3 regions of the Paenibacillus sp. 1SOY10 genome follow, and region 3 is predicted to be linked to each of the others. Evidence: predicted binding sites of a transcription regulator. Region 3 holds the regulator's gene; each other region holds the start of a gene.
What was found. The regulator Rex, encoded in region 3, represses fermentation and respiration genes when NADH is low (regulators of the CRP and FNR family bind a similar motif). The targets are predictions, from matches to a motif close to TTGTGAAATATTTCACAA.

Region 1 (4,912 bases), on a different contig from region 3:
GCAAGCAGCAGCACAACGAACGGCGTATAATAACCGCTGAACATCGTAGCATACCAATTCGGGAAGGCGGCAAACATCGCCCCGCCTGCCGTTATCAGCCATACCTCGTTGGCATCCCAGAACGGTCCGATGGAATTAATAAGTACCCGGCGCTCCATGTCGTTTTTGGCCAGAAAACGCGTGCTCATTCCAATCCCGAAGTCAAAGCCCTCCAGGAAGAAGAAACCGACAAACAACACAGCCACCAACACAAACCACAGCTCATTAAGAGACAACATGATAACCCTCCTTACCGAACGGGTCTTCCGAAGTTTCGGAGCCGTCACCTTCCTCGTCATTGGGTCCTTTCTTGATGACCTTGACGAACAAGTAAGTCATTACAGTACCCAGCACAGCATAGATGGCTGTAAAGGCAATCAGCGAGAATAGAATTTGACCTCCGGTAACCGCTGGCGAAATACTATCCTTCGTCTGCATCAGCCCGAAGACCGTCCACGGCTGACGCCCGATCTCTGTCATAATCCAACCCGATGTGTTAGCGATGAACGGCAACGAAATCGACCACAACATAATGCGATAGAACCATTTGTTAGGACGATCCAACTTCTTGCGCCAAGCCAGATACGTTCCATACATACCCAGCACGATCATCAAGCTACCGGCTGCGACCATAATGCGGAAGCTCCAGAAGGTCGTCCGTACGGGAGGAATATAATCTCCAGGACCATAACTTTCTTCATATAGAGCCTGCAATTCGTTCATGCCCTTGACCTCACCCGTGAACTTGCTGTAGGACAAGAAGCTTAACAAATAAGGAATCTTGATTTCAAAATCATTCTTCCCTCCATCCGAATCGATATGAGCGTAAATCGTCCATGGTGCCGGATCTCCGGACTCGCCCCATAACCCTTCCGTGGCAGCCATCTTCATCGGTTGTGTCTCAACAAGGTATTGTGCTTGTTGATGACCAAATAACGCAGTAGCAAACGATGAGATAAGCGCTACGATGATAGCAATGTTGAAGGACTTCTTGAAGAAGTCAGCATCCTGACGCTTCATCAGCTTGTAGGCACTGACACCGGCAATCATAAATGCCCCGGTAGCAAAAGCCCCCAGCACGGTATGTGGAAATTCCACCCATAGTTGTCCGTTACCGATCACGGCAAAGAAATCATTCATCTCCGCCCGTCCATTATTGATCTCAAATCCGACCGGACGCTGCATGAAAGAGTTAGCCGCCAAAATCCAGAACGCCGACATCATCGTTCCCAGAGCTACCAACCAAATACACAGCAAATGGACTTTCTTCGACAAACGGTCCCAACCAAAAATCCATAGTCCAATAAACGTCGATTCCATAAAGAAGGCAAACAGCGCCTCCACCGCAAGTGGTGCACCGAACACATCTCCTACGAATCTGGAGTAATCCGACCAGTTCATCCCGAACTGGAACTCCTGGAGAATCCCCGTCACGATTCCTACCGCAAAATTGATAAGGAACAGTTTTCCCCAGAACTTGGCCATCCGTTTGTATTGTTCTTTCCCTTTCACCACATACATCGTTTCCATAATCGCGATCAGGAGTACCAGACCGATAGACAAGGGAACGAAGAAGAAATGAAAAATCGTGGTGACTGCAAACTGAAGGCGTGCAAGCATAACCGGATCGAGCATTTCTTTCCCTACTTTCTAATAATTATTATCTAATGTGAATTCTATCACCAGACAATAAAAACGAACGCAAAAATTGCAATAATTTTGTGACAGAAATCACATGACAAATGTCACACTTGTCTGAAGTTACGTGAGAGCCGCGCCATTCCAACGTTTTTCAGACTGCTTTTACTTATGACATTATTGTGAATAACCTGTCTTCGTTGGCCTGCTAAACCTAACTAAATGGTTCGTTAAAAAACAAGCTTGCATAAATCGTCCTTTTATCTGATAATAATTATCATTATCATCAAATTATAGGGGAGACTATGTCATGAAGAGAAATGCGAAATATGCGTTAGCCTTGGCCCTGCTGCTGGGACTAACTCTCATTGTGGGGGCGTGCGGAAGTAAGGATGCAAATACGCCAGCCACCGGAAATGAAGCCAGTTCTGTCGGCAATACTGCCGGGGAACAAAACGCGGACCAGAATACTGCTGAACCAGAAGCTACCGAACGTGAAGTGACCGACGGTCTCGGGAATAAGGTGACTGTACCTGCTAATCCGCAGCGCGTCATAGCTTCTTACCTGGAGGATCACTTGGTAGCCTTGGGCGTTACGCCTGTAGCTCAATGGTCCATTGGCGATGGTACCTCCTTGCAGGCTTATTTGCAAGGTTCGCTCAAAGACATTCCACCGGTTCCATTCGATCTTCCTTTTGAAGCGGTTATGAGCTTTGATCCTGACTTGATCATTCTGGACAGCGCAGAAATGGCCTCCGGCGACAAGTACGAGCAGTATTCCAAGATCGCACCGACGTATGTCGTTGGATCAGAACAAAACAACGACTGGCGTAAGGAATTACTGGCCATCGGAGATGTGTTGAACAAATCCGAGGAAGCACAGAAGGCACTGGATGAATATGAAGCCAAAGCAACAGAAGCCAAGGAGAGCATTCAGAAGGAACTTGGCGAGGTATCGGCTGCCGTCATCTGGATGACAGAGAAGAATAACTTCATCGTTAGCGAGAAGTTGTCCAGTGGTGATGTCATCTACCGTGATTTGGGTATGAAGGTTCCGGCGCAAGTGCATGAAATTTCTGAAGCCGCTGAAGCCAACTGGAACCCGATTGCCAAGGAGGCACTGGCAGAGCTGGACGCAGACTACTTATTTATTATCAATGATACTGCGGTTACGAAGGAACAAATGCAAGCCGATCCAATCTGGTCGGGTATCCCTGCCGTCAAGAATGGACATGTCTATGAGAAGGCGAGAGATTCCAGCTGGTTTTATACCGGTGTAATTGCGAACACTCAGATTATCGATGATACGTTGGACAGCATCATATCCCAATAGCAAGAATTAAGTTAAACAGGCCCTTACCGAAAGAAGCTTCGGTAGGGCCTGTTTTATTTTTGATATGGATTAGTTTCGGCTAATTGGCTACCACAAAGGCTTTATGCCATCCTACCCAGGTTCCAGCAATCAGCAGCACACCATAGAGGATACCACCGTAAGGAATCTGCAGAGCTGCCAAATGCAGCAGGGCCAGAATCCCAAGGAACAACAGCAATCCGATAATTCGCACCGAATCACTCTGCTGCATGGACTCGAAAGGGGCCGAGAACGGTAGCCTTTTGCCCATGACCAGGAAGCTGATGATCGCATAAAACTGTAGAGCCACTCCCACAATAATCAGGTCGGGTAGAATATCCGCACCAAGTAACACCATGAACACAATAGACTCCAAAATAAATAAAGGAAGCATCAAGCGAATAAGGCAAGCCAATAGCGTGCCTTTGTAGACAGGAGCCATGTTCTCCAGCGGAGCGGTATGATAAATCCAGGCGGCCTTATACTGACTGGAGAAACCCAACATCTTGATAATCGTTGGCAGCATCATACCGCTGAAATAAATCAGCAGATAAATCCGAGACCCTCCCGAGCTTAAAGCCCTCAAATCAAAATTACCGGAGAACAAGAAGATAAAGGGAAAAATCGTTGAGAAACCTAGCGTTGGATACACCTTCAACTTGAAATCCCGTTCCGTCCCCAGCATCGTCCAGGCAAACCGGAAAAACGCGCGTTCTTGGGGCGTTGAGCATATCAACCTAGCCATGCGTCCTACCATGCCTACCCCTTTAGATCCGCTACGCGAATCGGGTTCCGCCAGCTTTTGCAAATTTCGCTCCAGAGCTGGCATCAGTTTTAAGTAGGCCAGGAAGGCGATCAGCGGAACCACCACGGACAGCACAGCCAGGAAGACGAAAGAATTCGTAGCCGTTCCCGGTTGCAGGAGTATCTGGAAGGCGGAACCTGTCCAGACAGGCGGTAGCAATATCTGCCACCAGTCAGGCTTAAAGGTGATGTCCATCGCGGTGATGTCGAATAAACGAATTAATACCTGATAGCCAATCGTGATCGTAATGGTCAAGCCAATCTGTACATAATTGATAATATCCTTTAGCTTCTCCCCATCGAACAGACGCAGTACCGTTAAGTACAATAAAGCCGTCAGTACGACGATGAGCAGATTCATCAATAACAGTTCCAGCAAAAAGATCAGGAAGAACAAGATTCCATGCTTCACCAGGCCTACCGCCAGAGGAATAATAGCAATAGCTCCGGTAAGAAAGAATAGATAAATAAAAATATGCATCGTTTTGGCCATTGTAATCGTCCGTCTATTTACCGGCTTGGTCGCCAGTATATTGCGGTCCCGGATATCCAGCAGCACGGTCGAGAAGTCGGAGATCATCGAGGTCATAATCATGAACATCATAATACCGAACAACAAGCTGGTATGAAAAATATAATTATCCCCCGCCAGCAGCAGTACCGAGCTAAACCCACCGAACAACACATACAGCCACAATGAGCGAAGGAATTGATTGCTGTCATCTGGTGTCTCCTGCTGGTTCTTCTTCGATTTGTTAGACAAGACGGGGACTCTCCGCGCATCCATGGTCAACTTGACCTGAAGTATGCGCCGCATGACGGTATAATCAACACCCATCCACTCAAATAGACCCGCAAAGCGATCAAGCACACGCAGCGTTCTCATCTCTTTCATCCGCTACACCTCTTGAACGATGGATACTAATTGGGCGGCGATATCCTGATGATCGTTGAACCCCGTCATCTGATTAAAGATTTGCTCCAATGAGCCCTCTTGGCTGCGTTCCTTCAATTCCTCGAAGCTGCCGTCCGCCATAATACGCCCATCATCCAGCAATACAATTCGACTGCTGATCTTCT
Region 2 (4,912 bases), on a different contig from region 3:
GTTGGAAGCGTGGCATGAAGCTGATGATTATGAGCAAATCGTACAAGCCGTAACGGATATTCCTAGCGGGGAAAGGGATTACGTGCTGGTCAGCCATCTGGGTCGGGCGTTGAATAACCTGGAGCGGTACGAGGAAGCGGTTGAGCAATTTCTGACGGTTGTACATGAGGGTGCGCAAGATGCATTATGGCATTACCGGTTGGGGCTCGCTTATTACTACCTGGGGAAATATGATAAGGCGCGTCAAGCATTTCAGGCGGCAGATCGCCTGGAGCCGGGGGATGAAGATACGCTGGAGTTCCTCCGCTGGATTGAGGAGAGAGAAGCGGAAGCCGCCGAAGCCGGAGGAAACCAAGTGGCAGGTGTAGACAAGGCGCAGGCGGTGACCGGGAACGTGACTGCTGAACCCGGTACTCCGGGGGATGTAGCTTCGGTGTTATCTACCTATGAAGCCAGTCTTGATTCAAGCGGGTTCTGGGACGATGTCAATCCTGCGGCTGAGAAGTATGTATCTGCTCTCGCTTCGGATGAACTGGTGGCCTCGCTGGAGGAAGAGCTGGTGTTCCGCCTGCCTGCTTCTTATATTAGCCTGATGAAGACACATAATGGCGGGATTCCGCGGCGCAGATATTTTTCCATATCGGGAGGTTCTGTGTCTAAGATTGAAATCCTGGGGTTCCTGAGCATTGGGCGGGACAAGCCGCATTCCTTGGGCGGAGCCGCGGGTAGCCGGGCCACGATTGAACGGGAGGGATACCCTGAATTCGGGGTGGTCTTGTGCGATACTCCATCTGATACGGGCGTAGTAATGCTTGATTATCGGGAATTCGGCAATGATGGCGAGCCGGAGGTCGTCTATGTGGAGAAGGCGAGCAAGCAGGTTACGCGGCTAGCAGCGAGCTTTACAGACTTTGTCCAGGGATTAATGGAAGAGTAAGCTAATCGCAGACCTGAGAAGGGATAGGACATGGCACAATTAGTGTATAAGCAGATCATCGATGATCTGAAGAAGAGAATCTTTGCGGGGGAGTACCCCAATATGAGATTGCCGGATGAGCGGAGCTTGAGCGAGACGTATCAGGTCAGTCGTAGTTCCGTCAAGCGGGCGTTGATGAAGATGGAGCATGACGGCATTATCTTCAAGAAGCGCGGCTCGGGTACGTTTATTAATCCTCTTTACATTAAGAACGAATCCATCTTCAATTATGAAGGCTCCAACCTGGGCGTGACCGACAATTTTCAGATGCATGGGCAGAAGCCACAGGTAAAGGTATTGAGCTTCGAGGTGATTCCGCCAACAGAGGAGTTACAGCGTGATTTGTTCCTGGAGCCCCATGATTTTGTTTATAAAATCGTGCGGTTGCGGTTGTTTGATGATGAGCCTTTTATGATTGAAACCGGGTATATCCCCATCAAAATAGTGCAGGATCTGAACCAGACCATCATTGAGGGCTCCATCTTCAATTATCTGGAGGATTCGCGCAACTTGGCGGTAACGAAGTCGTTCCTGTCCATCTCCGCAGAGCCATCCCGTGCAGAAGATCACGAATTGCTTCGTCTGATGGAGCATGAGCCCGTCAGCATCATGGAAGGCGTATTCTTTCTGGATAACGGGACGCCATTTGAATATTCCCACATGCGGTTCCATTACAAATACATGAAATTTAATACGTTCGTATCGGTTCAAGAGCGATAGGAGGCCATCCATTCGTAGGACTTGGAACCGAGCGAAGACGACAGAAGCGATGTCAGGTCAAGGTGCCTGGACATCGCTTCTTTCTATTGGACAGAACACAAACTGCAAATTTCCCCAGTCAGGATAAGTGCAAGCTTTCTGGAGGATGTTAATCCTAAGGCGAGGAGCCATACTGCTGCTTGGAAAACAATTTTACCATATCGTTGGGCCACCTTTCGCTTGCTATGCTGGTGATTGGGGGGCAGGGCGCCCGGGTAAGAACAGATAAGTAAGAATGTTGCTTTACGCTAGCAATGGAAAGACGGCAAGTTGCTTGGCATAACCCTGCGAATAAGTCCGTACAAATTTCATATTATGTTCATCATTTAATTAAATTGGACCGTATCAATTTTTACAAAGGATTGCTATTATAATAATAGTACAGGTGAAAATTTTCACATATAAGAGATAAACCTACTTTAAGGGAGTGGAGAGCATGGCATTATCTATGACAGATGTCGATTATTCTTCGCCGACGTATATGTCCAAGCTGGATGCATACTGGCGCGCAACAAACTATATTTCGGTAGGACAATTATATCTGAAGGACAACCCATTGCTTCGCGAGCCACTGACTGATGCTCACGTTAAGGTCAAGCCGATCGGACATTGGGGCACGATTTCCGGACAGAACTTTATCTATGCGCATTTGAACCGGGTCATCTGCAAATATGATCTGGATATGTTTTATATTGAAGGGCCTGGGCATGGCGGGCAAGTGATGGTGTCCAACTCCTATCTGGATGGCACTTACACGGAGATTTATCCGAAGATTACGCAAGACATTGCCGGGATGAAGAAGCTGTTCAAGCAGTTTTCGTTCCCGGGTGGAATTGCATCCCATGCAGCACCGGAAACACCAGGCTCCATTCATGAAGGTGGAGAGTTAGGCTACTCCCTGTCCCATGGCGTGGGGGCGGTGCTTGATCATCCTGACCTGATTGCTGCGATTGTTGTAGGAGATGGGGAAGCAGAAACAGGACCACTCGCGGCTTCCTGGCTGTCCAATCGATTCATTAATCCGATTACGGATGGAGCGGCATTCCCGATCTTGCACTTGAATGGCTTCAAGATTAGTAATCCGACCATCTTGTCGCGGATGAGTCATGAGGAATTGACAGCTTATTTCAAGGGTATGGGCTGGGAGCCGTTCTTCGTGGAAGGGGAAGACCCGGCAGTAATGCACGTAGCTATGGCGAAGACACTGGATACCATCGTGGAAAGAATCCGCGAAATCCAGCAGCATGCCCGTACAACCGGTGATACAACGCGTCCGGCATGGCCGATGCTCGTCTTCCGGTCTCCAAAAGGTTGGACTGGGCCGAAGGAATGGGGAGGCGTACCGAACGAGAATTCCTTCCGTGCGCATCAGGTACCCATTCCGGTCGATCAGAAGAACATGCAGCATGCCCCGGCTTTGCTGGAATGGATGAACAGTTACCGTCCAGAAGAGCTGTTTGACGAGAAGGGGCAGTTAAAAGCTGAACTGGCTGCTATTCTGCCGAAGGGCAATCGCCGCATGGGAATGAACCCGGTGACCGATGCCGGGAAGCTGGTTAAGGAGCTACATTTGCCGGATTTCCGTCAATATGCGCTGAATAATGCCGTGCCAGGCGAGGTTATCGCCCAAGATATGCTGGTGTTGGGTAAATATGTGGCCGAGGTTGTGCGTTTGAACGAAGAGAATCGCAACTTCCGTATTTTTGGACCGGACGAGACAATGTCCAACCGCTTGGGTCCTGTATTTGAGGTAACGAAGCGCCAATGGCTGGATACCGTGAAGGAACCGTATGATGAATTTCTAGCTCCTTATGGACGCGTCATTGACTCACAGTTGTCCGAGCATCAGGCGGAGGGATTGCTGGAAGGTTATGTGCTGACGGGAAGACATGGATTCTTTGCCAGCTATGAAGCATTCCTGCGCGTAGTTGATTCCATGATTACTCAGCATTTCAAATGGCTGCGTAAGGCGACCGATCAAGGTTGGCGTGCTGATATTCCTTCCCTGAATGTGGTGGCGACCTCCACCGTGTTCCAGCAGGACCATAACGGCTATACACACCAAGATCCGGGACTGCTTGGCCATCTGGCTGATAAGAAACCGGAATTCATTCGCGAATATTTGCCAGCCGATGCGAATTCTCTGCTCGCTGTCTTTGACCAAATTCTGAATGACCGGCAGAAGATTAACCTGATCGTGTCCTCCAAGCATCCGCGCCCGCAATGGTTCACCGCGGATGAAGCAGCGGAATTGGTCGAACAAGGCCTTAAGATTATCGATTGGGCCAGCACCGATCAAGGTGGGGAACCGGACATCGTGATTGCTTCCGCAGGAACGGAGCCTACCATGGAGAGCCTGGCGGCAATCAACATTTTGCATGACAAGCTACCGAATTTGAAAATTCGTTATATCAACGTGGTGGATTTGCTTAAGTTGAGAAGCCAGAAGCTGGACCCACGCGGGTTATCGGATGAGGAATTTGATGCCTTCTTTACGAAGGATAAACCGGTGGTCTTTGCCTTCCATGGCTATGAGGGCTTGATTAAGGATCTGTTCTTCGACCGTCATAATCATAACCTGCATGTTCACGGGTATCGGGAGAACGGAGACATCACTACACCATTTGATATGCGTGTGCTGAATCAAATGGACCGCTTCGATCTGGCGAGGGAAGCGGTACTCAGTCTGCCGCAGCCTGAACAATATGCGGTCATTGTAACGGAGATGGAGGCCATGGTGGATAAGCACCATGCCTACATTCGCGAGGAAGGCGTCGACCTGCCTGAGGTGGAGAACTGGGTTTGGAAGCCGTTGAAATAGGTGTAAATTGTGGGGTGTTCCGGATTATCGGGACACCTCTATTGTTGTTTATATATATAGATACTCGATATATAATATATAGATAATCTATATATGGAGGGGGACCTGTATATGCCCATCGATAAAGGACTGTTAACAGGCAGCACAACAACTTTAATTTTAAAATTGCTTGAAGAAAAAGACATGTATGGATACCAAATGATAGACACTCTAATTCAAAAATCAGACCAGACTTTTAATTTGAAGGCTGGAACACTATATCCTATATTACACAACCTTGAGAAAAACGGAGCTGTCGAATCATACGAAGAAAGAGCAGATAATGACAGAGTGAGAAAATACTATCATTTAACACC
Region 3 (4,912 bases):
TTTGAGTTCTTTATGATCTTGTTCCATTTGCTCCAGAGCTGCCGTAATCTCCGTATATTGCTTGTTCTCCATCGCCTGAGCGACAGCAAACATGGCATTCTCCCATAGCTCGTTCAATTCCGGAGAAGCATTGTCCGCCACATCTATCTTCAATTCACGGGTGCCGATTTGCTTCTTCCCATCCTGCTCCAAATGCCGAATCACAGCTCCCAAATCGGTACCTGGTACCAAATCCAGCTTGACACCAAGCTCCTTAGGCTGTATATCCAGCTGCACCTGACTCACACCTTCAACATCCTTTAACAAGTTCTCCAGCGGGCGTTCTATTGCCCATTCTTGGTAAAGGAACCAACCGCCGAACAGTACAACTCCGGAAATGACGATACTGGCAGCAACTCGTCCAACACGCAGTTTCACGCGTTTGCCTCCTTTATCTGTAATAAATTATTCCGCCATAAGGCAGCTTCAAATATAGAATTAATTATATCTTTTTGTATATCATTGTTACAAACAATAGTATATCATACCGTATATCAAAATTCGAAAAAAAAGAATGGAAAACAAAAAAACAGTTTCGAAAGATCAGGTCTGCATCCTGAACTTCGAAACTGCTATGTCATGTCAACGATTAGGTAACGTAAATACCTCTGACAAAGGTTCGCCGGTACTGAAGCTGAAGAACCGATAATAATGATGGGCTTGCTGCTTGTAGAACAATTGCCAGACCAACTGGTCATTATAAATTCCCGGCAACAGACGGACCACCTCGATATCCGGCAACGTTTCCTTGATGATCCCTCTGATCTGGTCTTCGGACTTGCCTTCAGACAACAGGCGGACTTCCGGTTTCCCGTCTTGCGGTAACCAGACCATAATCTCCCGCCCATCCTCATCCTGTCCTTGAATCACAAAGCAAACCTTGTCCCAGACCGACTTCCATACCTCATCGCTGCGGACCAGTTCTGTCTCCTGTTTGGCTTGCTGAACCGCCGCCCTTTCGGCTTCCCAAGTATCCTCGTGAATATATATGTAGAACCGGTAGAGACCGATGAGCACTATCAACAGAATAATGATGGAGAGCAGGATCCATTGGGTTCGCTTCCTCAACCTTCTCTTCCTTTCTCTAAGCAGGCAACTGTAAGCCTCTTTTATCTTTCACCATGTATACTCACAGTGTACACCTGTATCTATATCAGTTGGACGGAACGATTAACGTGTCAATAACCCGTCAAATGCCTCTTGAGCCTCATAACGGATACGCTCTTCATCAAGTGTCAGGCAAGCCCCGTTCTTCACAACTTGCTTCCCATTAACCCATACATGCTCTACATCCCCTGAACCAGCGGAGTAAACCGCATGAGATACATAGTCCGTCTTCGGAACGAAATGTGCCTGTTCCGTGTTCAGCGCAATGAAATCTGCCTTCATTCCGGCAGCAAGCTTACCCGTCTCGGGCAAGAATACGGAACGCGCTCCGTATTCGGTCCCCATCTTCAGCGCTTCAAGTGCCGGAACAGCCGTAGGATCCCCAGATACTCCTTTATGAATCAAGGCCGCCAGACGAACTTCCTCCAGCATATCCAGATTATTGTTACTAGCCGGACCATCTGTGCCGAGGGATACGACGATGCCCTTCTTCAGCATTTCCGGCACACGGGCTACTCCGCTAGCCAACTTCAGGTTACTGCCCGGATTATGCGATACCGTCACTTGATGAGCCGCCAAAATATCCAGCTCCTCATCTGTTAAATGCACAGCATGGGCTAATAGAGTAGGCCGTGAGAACATGCCCAGATTCAATAAATGTTGAACCGGACGGACTCCGTAATCTTTAACATTTTGTTCAACTTCAGCCCGGGTCTCCGACATATGAGTATGCATCGGCAAATCCAGATCATGGGCCGCCTGTACGAATTTCTGAATGAACTCTGGCGGACAGGTATACGGAGCATGCGGCGATAACATCGTCGTAATCCGTCCATCCGCCTGACCCTGCCAATTACGAGCAAAGGCAATGGCTTCGTTCAGCTTCTGATCTTGTACCTCGGGTGGACATAGACCAATGGCCCCCCGCATAAGCACAGCCCGAATACCGGATTCCTGGGCGACCTTGGCCACCTCATCCATATGATCATACATGTCCAGGAAGGTCGTAGTCCCCCCCTTGAGCATTTCCAATACCGACAATGCCGTGCCAACACGTACATCCTCTGCTGTAAATTTGGCTTCCATCGGCCACATCTTTTCTTCGAGCCAGGTTTGCAGCACCATGTCGTCACCGTAACCTCTTAGCAGTGACATAGCAGCATGGCCATGGGTATTAATCAACCCGGGAAGAAACAGCAGGCCTTTACCATCAAAGCTTTCTGCACCCTCCACACCTTCGGGGCGTTCTTCCCCAATGTAAGTGATTGTATCACCCTCAACCAGCATATAACCTTGAATAACCGGACGCTCCTGATCCAATACCGCGAACGTCCCGTTCTTTATTAACCATTTTCGACTCATACTTCAGCATGTTCCTTTCCATTTTCCAGATAATAGGCCAGACTCAATAAGTCCGTTGTAAAGTCAGCCGCATGAATCCGTACTTCCGGCGGAACCTTCAATATGGTAGGGGCAAAATTCAATATTGCTCCGATGCCTGCGGCTACCAGTTGGTCTGCAACTCGTTGGGCTTCGAAATCCGGTACGGTAATGATGCCGATACGAATTTTTTCCTTCCTGACTGTATCCACCAACTCTTCAATCGGCCGGATCGTAATATTATTGATCTGCGTTCCGATTTTGTCTGGAGAAGCATCAAACACCGCCACAATCTTCATGTTATCCTTCAGATAAGCATTGTAATTGGATAACGCATGACCAAGATTACCAGCACCCACAAGGGCTACATTGATCTGTTGGTCGAGATTTAAAATCTGTTGAATCTTCTCAATGAGATAGGCAACGTCGTAGCCGATGCCCTTACGTCCAAAGTCTCCGAAATACGCCAAGTCCTTGCGAATTTGCGCTGGATTCAAATCCAGCTTCTGGCCCAGTTCCTGGGATGATACCGTAGGAACTTCCCTCCGGCTTAATTCATTCAAGAAGCGCAGATACACCGGCAATCGACGGACCACCGCATCAGAAATTTTATCTGATTTCATAATCATTCCCCCTCATCAACTTTACTTCATTTCATCAGCTTGATCAGCTTCATCAACCTGCAGCCATTCCGAGATACGTGAGACCATTTGGCCTAGCGGCATATGCTCCATCTTCGGTCCGGGCAAAGAATATAAGAAATACTTTCCGTAGTAGGATTCCAAGATACGTGTATCATAAACAATCACAATGCCGCGGTCCTGTGACGAACGTACCAGTCGTCCAAAACCCTGCTTGAAGCGGATGACCGCCTGCGGCACAGATAACTTCATAAATGGATTCTTCTTCTCGCGTTGTAATCGTTCGCTCTTCGCCTCCACCAGCGGATGGTTCGGCGGTTGGAAGGGTAAACGGACAATCGCCAGACTCGTCAGAGCCTCGCCAGGAATGTCAACACCTTCCCAGAAGCTGCTTGTGCCAAGCAGAACGGAAGCATCTTGCCCTTGGAAGCGACGCGTCAATTTGGTTCTGCTCCCGCTATCCATCCCCTGCCCAATCACTGTAATGCCCTTCTGGGCCAGCAAGGTCTTCAGCGGCTCATATACTTGTCGCAGCATCCGGTATGATGTGAATAACACCATCATTCTTCCCCGGGTTACTACTGCGGAGTCAGCAAGAGACTGTACCAGTGTATTGACGAAATGATCGTCACCTACTCCGCCCTTGACACTAGGGAAATCCCGCGGGATGACGAGCAGCGCCTGATCACGGTAATTAAACGGCGATGGGAGCATCGTGGTGACAAGCTTGTTCTCGCTTGCCGCCTCCGCTAAGCCCAGTTGTTCCACCATATACTGAAATGATTTATCGACCGACAAGGTAGCCGAGGTCATCACCACGCTCTTCTTCTTGTCGAAGAAATATTCCTTCAGTTGGGCACTGACGTCAATAGGTACCGCGTACATCTGCAACGAACGACTACGATAGTTACCGCTCGCTTCCATCCAGTACACCGTATCATCGCTCTCCAGCTTCATGAAGAACCGCAGTGCTTCCCGTTCGGTCGCCAGATCCTTGAACAAACCGCTGATGTCAGTCAGCAAGCTCTCAGACCCGTAATCATCCTGGTCCTCACGAATTTCGCTGAGCATGCGTTCACCCTTGCGGAGAACATCCCCCAACGCAACATATATTTGATTCTCCAGAGCGGTCAAGGTATCCCATTCCTTGGGCTCCTTACCTGGCAAGAGTCGATACACGAATTGCCCCGGATCACCAGGTGCCGCGTCACTACGATCCGGCATCAATGAGAACAATTGCTCGCTTAACTTGTCCCAGTTCTCCTTCACCTCAATCAGGTTCGGGTAGATACCATCAATGACCGTACACCATTCGCCTGACTTCTCGCCTGGCGAGGCTTGTAACGCAGCCCGCAAATTAGCCAGCTGACCGGTCTTGCTGTCCTTGAATAAACGAGTCAGAGTATGAACCACTGTAAAGTATTTCATATGGATACCCAAATGTTTGCCTGCTACATCCTCCAGATGGTGCGCTTCATCAATGACCAAATGCTCATAGCCCGGTAATAATTGATGTCCTGCCTGAATGTCAGTAAACAATTTGGAGTGATTCGTAATGACTACATCGGCTACTCCGGCCTCATGCTTGGCGCGGTGGTAGAAGCATTTACGGAACCAAGGGCACGATCGACCCAGGCAGGAATCCGATTCACTGGCCACCGTCTCCCAGAAATCACCTCCGCGATTTCCCAAGTTCAGTTCTTCATCATCGCCGTTACCCGTTTGAGTCAGCCACACAATCATCT

Region 1: a site for Rex is predicted at 1,759-1,776, ahead of AC1VOR_RS11890 (cytochrome ubiquinol oxidase subunit I). Genes of this name have one in related genera too.
Region 2: a site for Rex is predicted at 2,119-2,136, ahead of AC1VOR_RS10940 (phosphoketolase family protein). Genes of this name have one in related genera too.

What each region holds. Positions count from the first base shown of each region.
Region 1 is NZ_JBXENK010000003.1:227,926-232,837, reverse strand. Features, by position in the region: gene cydB (cytochrome d ubiquinol oxidase subunit II) at 1-278, opposite strand, end outside; gene AC1VOR_RS11890 (cytochrome ubiquinol oxidase subunit I) at 265-1,674, opposite strand; gene AC1VOR_RS11885 (ABC transporter substrate-binding protein) at 1,988-3,010, shown strand; gene AC1VOR_RS11880 (hypothetical protein) at 3,090-4,727, opposite strand; gene AC1VOR_RS11875 (ABC transporter ATP-binding protein) at 4,731-4,912, opposite strand, start outside.
Region 2 is NZ_JBXENK010000003.1:17,845-22,756, forward strand. Features, by position in the region: gene AC1VOR_RS10930 (SMI1/KNR4 family protein) at 1-937, shown strand, start outside; gene AC1VOR_RS10935 (GntR family transcriptional regulator) at 968-1,696, shown strand; gene AC1VOR_RS10940 (phosphoketolase family protein) at 2,172-4,556, shown strand; gene AC1VOR_RS10945 (PadR family transcriptional regulator) at 4,668-4,912, shown strand, end outside.
Region 3 is NZ_JBXENK010000002.1:833,762-838,673, reverse strand. Features, by position in the region: gene AC1VOR_RS09795 (hypothetical protein) at 1-417, opposite strand, end outside; gene AC1VOR_RS09790 (cell wall elongation regulator TseB-like domain-containing protein) at 622-1,107, opposite strand; gene AC1VOR_RS09785 (amidohydrolase) at 1,210-2,508, opposite strand; gene AC1VOR_RS09780 (redox-sensing transcriptional repressor Rex) at 2,505-3,149, opposite strand; gene dinG (ATP-dependent DNA helicase DinG) at 3,171-4,912, opposite strand, start outside.